DNA from 4 places in the Kitasatospora sp. NPDC087315 genome. Region 2 is predicted to be linked to each of the others. Evidence: riboswitches for the same ligand, from Rfam matches in the RefSeq annotation. Region 2 holds a riboswitch; each other region holds the start of a gene.
The links. A riboswitch is a leader RNA that binds a small molecule or an ion and turns the genes downstream of it on or off. The one in region 2 is predicted to bind cobalamin.

Region 1 (2,190 bases), on a different contig from region 2:
CGCCCGCGGCGGGCGACGGGCCGGTCGGGCTCGGGGACGTCGAGGGGGAGATGGACGCCGAGGGGGAGGCGGAGGCCGAGGGGGACGGACCGGCGCCGTTCTCGGCGCGGACGGAGTCCGGGGTGAAGGAGGGTGCCCCGCTGGTGCCGCCGATGTCGGTGCCGCCGTACACCCAGGCCTCGACCTCGCCGGGCTTCGGCTTCTGGGTGGCGGCGCCGAACTGGCTGTAGGACCAGGTCTGCCGACCGGGTTCGGCGATCCAGTACGACCAGTACGCGGTGGCCTGCGGGGTGTTGACGCAGGGCTCCTCGGCGGCTGTCGGGTACTGGGTGCCGCTGTTGAAGGTGCCGTTGCCGAGCCGGCAGATGAACGCCGGGCCGTCGTGCTCGGTGCCGGTGGTGGTGAAGCCGGCGTTGTGCAGCAGGTTCATCCCGGTGGTGGGGTGGGCGTCGCAGCCGCGGACGACCCCGCCGCCCCAGCGGCCGAAGTCGACGGCGACGATCGCGCCGGTGGTGGCGGTGCACTCCTCGATCGGGTCGGCGGCCGCGGTACCGGGGTGGCCGAGCAGGACCGTACCGCCCGCGGCGGCAGCGACGGCGCCGGTGGCCAGCAGGGACGTCAGACCCCGGGCTCTGTGACGTGTGCGCGTGCTGTTGACCCTCACCGGCGACTCCCTGATCGGTCGACGGGGTGTCACGGCGCAGCCGACGGCTCCCCGGCATGGGGACCGTCCCGACCGCGTCGTAGTCCTCGACGACGCAAGTGCTTCTGAACAGGCCCTCGGCGCAGGCAGTCCGGCTCATCCGCCCGGAGGGGCGGATCTACGGTTGCGGGTCAGCGCCGGAGTTGGACCGGCTTCCCCTACTGCCGAGGATGAAAAACGGTTCATCAGACCACGCTTCCGCGTCGGCCGTCAATGAGTCGTCATGTCGCCTTGAACACCTCGCCGGTGGCAGCACCGTGCGGTAGCGTCCCCGGTGGCCGAGCGGGGGAACCTGGTGCGATTCCAGGGCTGACGCGCAACGGTATGGGGCGGTTCCGCCGTCCCGAGCCCGAATGCCCGCCCGGCCACGTACCACCGGCGAAAGCCTGCCCACGCGATCCGGGCGGCGGCCGCTCCGGCCGCCGAACTCCCGAGGGAGCCCTGGGGCCCGGAGCCGGGTCGGCGCCCATCACTCCAAGGAGCCCGCCCCGTGTCATCCCTCCTCTCCTCCTCGCGTGTCTCCTCCGCGGTGGCCGTCCCGATAACGGCCGGCGCCCTGCTGCTCTCCGCCGTCCCCGCCCACGCGACCGCCACCCCGGCCCAGACAGCCACCTCGAAGAGCACCGGCGTCACCTATCTGAAGTCCCTCCAGGCCGCCGACGGCAGCTACGTCACCGGCGGGGGCCTCTCCAACGAGTGGGCGTTCAGCGCGCTGGCGGCCGCCGGCACCGCCGCGGCGGACGTGGCCCCGGGCGGCGACGCCACCAGGAACGCCCGCCTGGTGTACCGCAACCAGCTCGCCGCCACCACCTGGCCGAGCGCCGCGCCCGTCGTCACCGACTACGAGCGGGGCGTCCTCAACGCCTACGCCGCCGGGATCGACCCCGCGCGCGTCGGCCCCGGCCGCAACCTCATCGCGGACGTCGCCGCCTACTGGCAGACCGCCGAGCCCGGTTACTACGGCCCGTCCGCCAACTTCAACGGCACCGTGTTCGGCCTGCTCGCCCTCGGCGGCGCCAGGACGCAGAGCGGTGCCCAGCGGGTGCCGCAGGCCCTGCTCGACGCCTCGGTCACGGCGGTCCGCGCCAACCAGCACAACGACGGGGGCTGGAACTTCGGCAAGGCCGCCGGCGATCCGGCCGCACTCGCCCAGGCCGGTGACATCGACATGACCGGCGCCGCCATGGCCTCGCTGTGCAGCAGCGGCGTGCCCGGCACCGACCCCGCGATCGTCGCCGCCAAGAACTTCCTCAAGGGCAAGCTCGTCGCCTCCGGCGCCTTCAACTCGATGTTCGGCGCCAACACCGACTCCAACGGCTGGGCCGTCTCCGGTCTCAACGCCTGCGGCATCAACCCCCAGGGCGCCGACTTCACCAGCGGCACCGGCAAGACCCCGGTCGACTTCCTGATCTCCCAGCAGTTCAAGCCCGGTGGCGGCTTCAAGTACCTGCCCACCGACACCGCCCCCTCCCCCTACGCCTCCGTCG
Region 2 (2,190 bases):
TAGTCCAGCGCGCCCACCTCGGCGACCGGGCGGCCGAGCAGCACGACCTGGCTGCGGCCGTCCGCGCCTGGCTTGAGCAGCACCGGGTTCATCGCCGCCTCGGGCTCCACCCGGGCCGCCTGCGCCTGCATCGCCTGGGCGCGGCCGATCTCGGCGCCGCCGGCGGTGACGAAGGAGTTCAGCGACATGTTCTGCGCCTTGAACGGCGCCACCCGGACACCCTGCCGGGCCAGCCAGCGGCAGATGCCCGCGGTGACCACGGTCTTGCCGGCGTCCGAGGTCGTCCCGGCGACCAGCAGTGCGTTGCTCATGCGCTCCTCCTCTTCTTCCGTCCCAGGACGGTCCGGCTTCCTGTGGCGGCCCGGACCGCCGCGTGCCCGGCGACGGCGGTGCCCAGGGCCAGCAGGCCCACCCGGCGGGAGAGCCGGCAGGCCCGCTCGATGTCCTCCACCGTCACCGGCCGCAGCTCGCCGCCCAGCACCGGCCGGTGCTCCACCCGTTCCCCGTACGCGAGGGTGCCGCCCAGCCGCACGCCGACCGCGCCCGCGAACGCGGACTCGGCCTGGCCCGCGTTGGGGCTCGGGTGCGCGGAGCCGTCCCGGCGCCAGATCCGCCAGGCCGTCCGGGGTTCGGGCGCGGCGGCCACGGTGAGCAGCGCGGTCAGCCGGGCGCCCGGCCAGCCCGCCACGTCGTCCAGCCGGGCCGAGGCCCAGCCGAACCGGGCGTAGCGCGGCGAGCGGTGGCCGACCATCGCGTCCAGCGTGTTGACGGCGCGGAACGCCAGTAGCCCGGGCGTGCCCGCGAGCGCGCCCCAGACCAGGGCGTTCACCACGGCGTCGGCGGTGTTCTCGGCGACCGACTCGACCACCGCGCGGGCGATCTGCTGCTCGTCCAGCGCGCTCGGGTCGCGCCCGCACAGATGCGGCAGCCGTTCCCGGGCCGCCGTCAGATCGCCCGCGGCGAGCGAGCGGCCGATGGTCCTGGCCTCCCGGGTGAGCGAGGTGCCGCCGAGCACCGTCCAGGTCGCGGCGGCGGTCAGCGCGGCGCGGCCGAGCGGCCGCCGGCCCAGGGCGCGTTCGGCGGCCACCGCCCCGGCCGCGACGGTGCCCACGCAGAGCGCGGTGTAGGCGGTGCCGGCGGCGCGGTCGTCGCGCCAGAGCGTCTTCTCCAGCCGGCCCGCCGCGCTGCCGAAGGCGGCCACCGGGTGGCCGCGCCGGGGATCGGCGAAGCGGGCGTCGGCGAGATGTCCCGCGACGGCGCCCAGCGCGAAGGCGGCCGCGCGGGTCAGCGGGCGCACGGCGAAGGGCGGCAGAGGGGGCGGGCGGTCGGGGCAGCCTGCATCGCGTGCGTGTCCTCACTCAGGGTCCGCGCCCTGGATCGACGTACCGGCGGCGAGAGTCTCCTGGCTTCCGGGTCCGACACACCCCCGGAGCCTCCAGCGGCTTCTGACGGCCCGCCGATGGGCCCCTCCTGCCTGTTGGCGGGCAAGGAGGGAATTGATCCGAGCGTGCTCCCCGGTGACAGTGGCGGGACCGCGCCGGACTCGCACCGGCTTCCTCTGCATGCCTCCGTTTGGCTGAAGGATCCCATCACGCGGCCGAACCGGGAGTCAACCAAGGTCACGGAGGGGTTGGTCACACGGCCCGCCCGCGCGCCGCCTCCGCGGGTCGGTGTCGCGGGGGTGCGGAGGGGGCGCGATCGCCCGGCCGCAGGTGGAGGCCGCGGCCCCCGCTGTCCCGTCCGGCGTGACACCCGGTCGGCCCATGCCCGGTGGCCCCGGTCCGGTCCCGCGAGTGGACTGGTGGGTGCCCAGTCCGCGATCAACAGAGCGGGGAGCGATATGCGTTGGGGAACCGCGGCCGCCGTGGCGGCCGCCGCCGTCGGCACCGGGGCCGCCGTACTGCTGGCCGGGCGCAGGGCCGTCCAGCGGATGCTCCACCCGGCGGCCGTTTCCCGGCCGCAGGCGGGCCCCGTCACGGTGCGGAGCCTGGCCGTCGGGCGGGCCACCTTCACCCGCAGCCCGGAGAGCACCCGCCCCGGCCGCTGGGCCGTCGAGTGGGACGAGGGCGGCCACGCGGTGGTCGACGAGATCCTGCACGCCGACGAACAGGGCGTCACCCGCCGACTGGTCCGCGCCGACCGGGGCGCCCTTACGCCCGGCACCGAGGTCCGCTTCACCCCCCGGGTCCA
Region 3 (2,190 bases), on a different contig from region 2:
GTGGGACGAGGAGCGGCTGCGCCACGGCGCCACCATCGGGCTCGGCCGGGCACTGCTGTCCCGACTGGCCGACGGCACCCCCTGGGTCGCCCTCAGCGTCAACACCCACCGCCCGCTGTTCTGGTTCCTCGCCCGCCCCGGCCTGACCTCCCTGGCCGACCTGGCCGGCCGACGGCTGGCGGTGCACGCCCCGCACACCGCACCCGGGTGCTTCACCCGGATCGTGCTGCGCCGGGCCGGCCTAGACCCGGACCGCGACATCCACACCGTCGTCCGCCCGCCCGGCGACTACGGCATGGACCTGCGCCGGCTGCACGAGGGCGGGATCGACGCCGCCCTGGTCGGCAGCACCATGGCACCGGAAGCGGTAGCCGCCGAGTACGGCTGGCAGGTGCTGGCCTGGGTCGGCGACCACTTCAGGATCCCCACCGTAGGCGTGGCCGTCGACCCCACCCACCTCCACCCGGACGACCCCGCGGTCCAGGCCGTCGTACGAGCCCACCGGCGTGCCCTGCAGGTGATCCACAACGAACCCGACACCACGGTGCGCCACATCCGGACGTTCCTCGGTCGGCACACCGCGGACGAAGCCCGAGCCCACTACGAGACGTTCATCGCACCGCATTTCACCACCGACGGCCAAGCCGACCTCGCCGTCGGCGCCACCGCGATCACCGCGGTCGCCGCCGAACTCGGCGTCCCCGCCACCGTCACCGCAGCCGAGTTCTACCGCACCGCGACCGCCGACGGGACCGGGTCACAGCGTGGCTGAGGCGGCCACCTGCCCGGAATCGGTCTCATCCGGCCATCCGGCATTCGGACGGGCGGTGACGGCGGGCCCCGCGGGCCCTAGTCTGTGCGGTGCAGTCGGTTCGTCATGTCCTCCAGGCATGGCGTCGTAAGAGGGAACCCGGTGTGAATCCGGGACTGCCCCGCAGCGGTGAGTGGGAACGACCGCCGTCACACGCACTGGACCCCGATGGGGCCCGGGAAGCGACGGCCAGTAGGTGCCGGAGAAGGCCGACAGGCCCGGCGTGCCCGCGAGTCCGAAGACCTGCCACTGCCCGCGTGCACCCCGCACGCGGTGATCTCGGTGACCTCGAGGGCGGGTCGGCGGAGCGGGCGGGCACATTCTGGTGCCGCGCACCCCTGTCGTACCTTCGCCTCCTCGCGCTCTCCCGGGATCGCAGCGCGACTCGCGAAGGAGAGTTCCGTGTCAACGAGTTCCACCACCCCGCAGGCCACCGTGTACGGCTACCCGAGGCAGGGGCCGAACCGGGAGCTGAAGAAGGCGATCGAAGGCTACTGGGCCGGCCGGATCAGTGCCGAGGCCCTGTACGCCACCGCCGCGGACCTGCGGCGCGACACCTGGCGACGGCTCACCGACGCCGGTGTCACCGAGGTCCCCACCGGGGACTTCTCGCTCTACGACCATGTGCTGGACACCACGGTGGCGGTCGGCGCGATCCCCGCCCGGCACCGCGCCGCCGTCGACGCCGACCCGCTGGACGGCTACTTCGCCATGGCCCGCGGCACCCAGGAGGTGGCGCCGCTGGAGATGACCAAGTGGTTCGACACCAACTACCACTACCTCGTACCCGAGTTGGGACCGGACACGGTCTTCGCCGCCAACCCGGCCAAGCCGGTCGGCGAGCTGCGCGAGGCGATCGCCCTCGGCCACACCGCCCGCCCGGTCCTGGTCGGCCCGCTCACCTACCTGCTGCTCGCCAAGCCCGCACCCGGGGTCACCGCGGACTTCCAGCCGATCACCCTGCTGGACCGGCTGCTGCCCGTCTACGCCGAACTCCTCGCCGACCTGCGCGCCGCCGGAGCGGAGTGGGTCCAACTCGACGAGCCCGCCCTCGTCCAGGACCGCACACCGGCCGAACTCTCCGCCGCCGCCCGCGTCTACCGGGAGCTCGGCGGGCTCACCGACCGGCCCAAGCTGCTGGTCGCGACCTACTTCGACCGCGCCGGCGAGGCCCTGCCCGTCCTGGCCAAGGCCCCGATCGAGGGCGTCGGGCTCGACTTCACCGGTCCCGGCGCGGCCAACCTCGACGACCTCGCCGCCGCCGGCGGCCTGCCCGGCAAGCGCCTGGTCGCCGGCGTCGTCGACGGCCGCAACATCTGGCTCAACGACCTGGAGAAGTCGCTCTCCGTCCTCGGCACGCTCCTCGGCCTCGCCGACCG
Region 4 (2,190 bases), on a different contig from region 2:
ACGCAGCGTCGGCACCATCGAGTCCCCCGCCACGTCGATCAGTCCGAACGGTGCGGCACCCCCGCGGGTGCCGCCCTCCGGTTCCGCCATCCGCGTCACGACTCCTCCTCCCGGCTCGCCGCGTCCCAGTCTGCCGTACGGACCGTCACCCGCCGGTGTCCGGATTCACCCGGTTCCGGGTCCGCCTTTTGCCCTAGGCCCACCGACCGATCGCGAAACCCCGTGACCGGAAGGGTAATCTCGGGCGCGGGAAGACGATCTAAGGAAGGACTCCCATGTTCTCTCGTCTGTTTGCACCGCGTGCCACCGCGCACGCCCACTGCGACCTGCCCTGCGGCGTGTACGACCCGGCGCAGGCGCGGATCGAGGCCGAGTCGGTCAAGGCCACCCAGGAGAAGTACCAGGCCAACGAGGACGCGCACTTCCGCGCTCGCGCCGTCATCATCAAGGAGCAGCGCGCCGAGGCCGTCAAGCACCACATCTCGGTGCTGTGGAGCGACTACTTCAAGGCCCCGCACTTCGAGAAGTACCCGCAGCTGCACCAGCTGATCAACGACACCCTGAAGGCCGCCTCGGCCGCCAAGGCGTCGACGGACCCGGCCACCGGCCAGGCCCTGCTCGACCTGATCGCCGAGGTCGACAAGATCTTCTGGGAGACCAAGCAGGCCTGACCGCCGCTCGGCCTCCGTCGACCGCCCCCGCCCGGACCACCACACCGGACGGGGGCGGTCGCGCGTTTCCGGGACATGCCCGGCGGCACCTGTAAGGGTTGCCTGGCCTTAGCGCTTGTTATGCTGCCAGGGCGTCCCATGGGGGAAGTCCGGTCCGAATCCGGCGCTGACCCGCAACGGTGGACGGGGCCCCGGCCCCGTGAGCCCGATCGCCCTGGGGCGCCGACCTCCCGACAACTCGCCGTGGAATGCGAGGGGATGGCGCCCCGGCCCCGCCACGGCCCGGGCGCTTCGCCCCGCGCCGCCCACGGCCCGAGGCGAAGGCGCGCCCCCCTCGTGAGCACCGCAGTGACCGCACCGGTCCGTCGAATACCCGCCGCGCCCCTGGCCGCCGGCCTGGCCGCGGCCCTGCTGCTGTCGCTGGTCTGCGGGGTCGCCCTGGGCTCCTCCGACCTCGGCTGGTCCCGGGTCCTGCGGCTGCTGGGCGCCGGGCTGACGGGCGGTCGGCTGGAGGCCGAGGAGGCGGCGGCGTACGTGATCGTCTGGGAGATCCGGCTGCCGCGCACCGTACTGGCCGCCGTGGTCGGCGCCGGGCTCGCGGCCACCGGGGTCGCCGTGCAGGCCATGGTCCGCAACGCCCTGGCCGACCCGTTCGTCCTCGGCATCTCCTCCGGCGCGGCGGTCGGCGCCAACGCCGTCCTGCTCCTCGGCGCCTTCGCCTCCCTCGGGGTCTGGGCGCTCTCGGTCTCCGCCTTCGGCTCGGCCCTGCTGGCGATGCTGCTGGTGTACGCGGCCGCCCGGACCGCCTACGGGCTCACCCCGCTGCGGCTGGTGCTCACCGGCACCGCGATGTCCTACGGCTTCTCCGCGGTGACGGCGCTGATGGTGTTCGGCGCCGCGCGCGGCGAGGCGGCCCGCAGCGCCATGATGTGGCTGCTCGGCAGCCTGGGCGGGGCGACCTGGGGCTCGGTGCCGATCGCCGCCGTCACCGTGCTGGCCGGCCTGGCCTGCCTCGCCCTCTCCGCCGGGCGCCTCGACGCGCTCGCCATGGGCGACGAGACGGCGGCCTCGCTCGGTGTGGACCCCGACCGGCTGCGCCGGCAGCTGTTCGTGGTGACGGCGGCCGTCACCGGCACCGTCGTCGCGGTCAGCGGCGCGATCGGCTTCGTCGGGCTGATGGTGCCGCACCTGGTGCGGATGCTGGTCGGCGCCGGCCACCGCCGGGTGCTGCTGGTCGCGCCGTTCGCCGGGGCGCTGCTGCTGGTCTGGGTGGACATCGTCTCGCGCACCCTGCTGGCGCCCGCCGAGCTGCCGGTCGGGGTGGTCACCGCGGTGCTCGGGGTGCCCTGCTTCCTGTTGCTGATGCGCCGCCGCGGCTACTCCTTCGGAGGCCGCTGATGGGCACCGGCGCGAACGCCGACCCGAGCACCGACACCACGGACACCCCGGAGACCGCCATCGAGACCGCCCTGGACATCGCCGTCGACGGGCTCTCGGTCGACATCGCCGGCGCCCGGCT

Region 1: linked by a shared signal. The riboswitch ahead of ACIO5D_RS02375 (hypothetical protein) and the one ahead of ACIO5D_RS28445 (cobalamin biosynthesis protein) in region 2 are both predicted to bind cobalamin.
Region 3: linked by a shared signal. The riboswitch ahead of metE (5-methyltetrahydropteroyltriglutamate--homocysteine S-methyltransferase) and the one ahead of ACIO5D_RS28445 (cobalamin biosynthesis protein) in region 2 are both predicted to bind cobalamin.
Region 4: linked by a shared signal. The riboswitch ahead of ACIO5D_RS38230 (FecCD family ABC transporter permease) and the one ahead of ACIO5D_RS28445 (cobalamin biosynthesis protein) in region 2 are both predicted to bind cobalamin.

What each region holds. Positions count from the first base shown of each region.
Region 1 covers NZ_JBIUYD010000001.1:549,492-551,681, reverse strand. Annotated here, with positions in the region: gene ACIO5D_RS02380 (prenyltransferase/squalene oxidase repeat-containing protein) at 1-664, opposite strand, end outside; cobalamin riboswitch at 767-906, opposite strand; cobalamin riboswitch at 959-1,083, shown strand; gene ACIO5D_RS02375 (hypothetical protein) at 1,194-2,190, shown strand, end outside.
Region 2 covers NZ_JBIUYD010000022.1:77,018-79,207, reverse strand. Annotated here, with positions in the region: gene ACIO5D_RS28450 (cobyric acid synthase) at 1-311, opposite strand, end outside; gene ACIO5D_RS28445 (cobalamin biosynthesis protein) at 308-1,297, opposite strand; cobalamin riboswitch at 1,396-1,560, opposite strand; gene ACIO5D_RS28440 (alpha/beta hydrolase family protein) at 1,841-2,190, shown strand, end outside.
Region 3 covers NZ_JBIUYD010000001.1:542,101-544,290, forward strand. Annotated here, with positions in the region: gene ACIO5D_RS02345 (ABC transporter substrate-binding protein) at 1-772, shown strand, start outside; cobalamin riboswitch at 852-1,077, shown strand; gene metE (5-methyltetrahydropteroyltriglutamate--homocysteine S-methyltransferase) at 1,214-2,190, shown strand, end outside.
Region 4 covers NZ_JBIUYD010000052.1:2,309-4,498, reverse strand. Annotated here, with positions in the region: gene sodX (nickel-type superoxide dismutase maturation protease) at 1-90, opposite strand, end outside; gene sodN (superoxide dismutase, Ni) at 276-671, shown strand; cobalamin riboswitch at 784-903, shown strand; gene ACIO5D_RS38230 (FecCD family ABC transporter permease) at 1,008-2,069, shown strand; gene ACIO5D_RS38225 (ABC transporter ATP-binding protein) at 2,069-2,190, shown strand, end outside.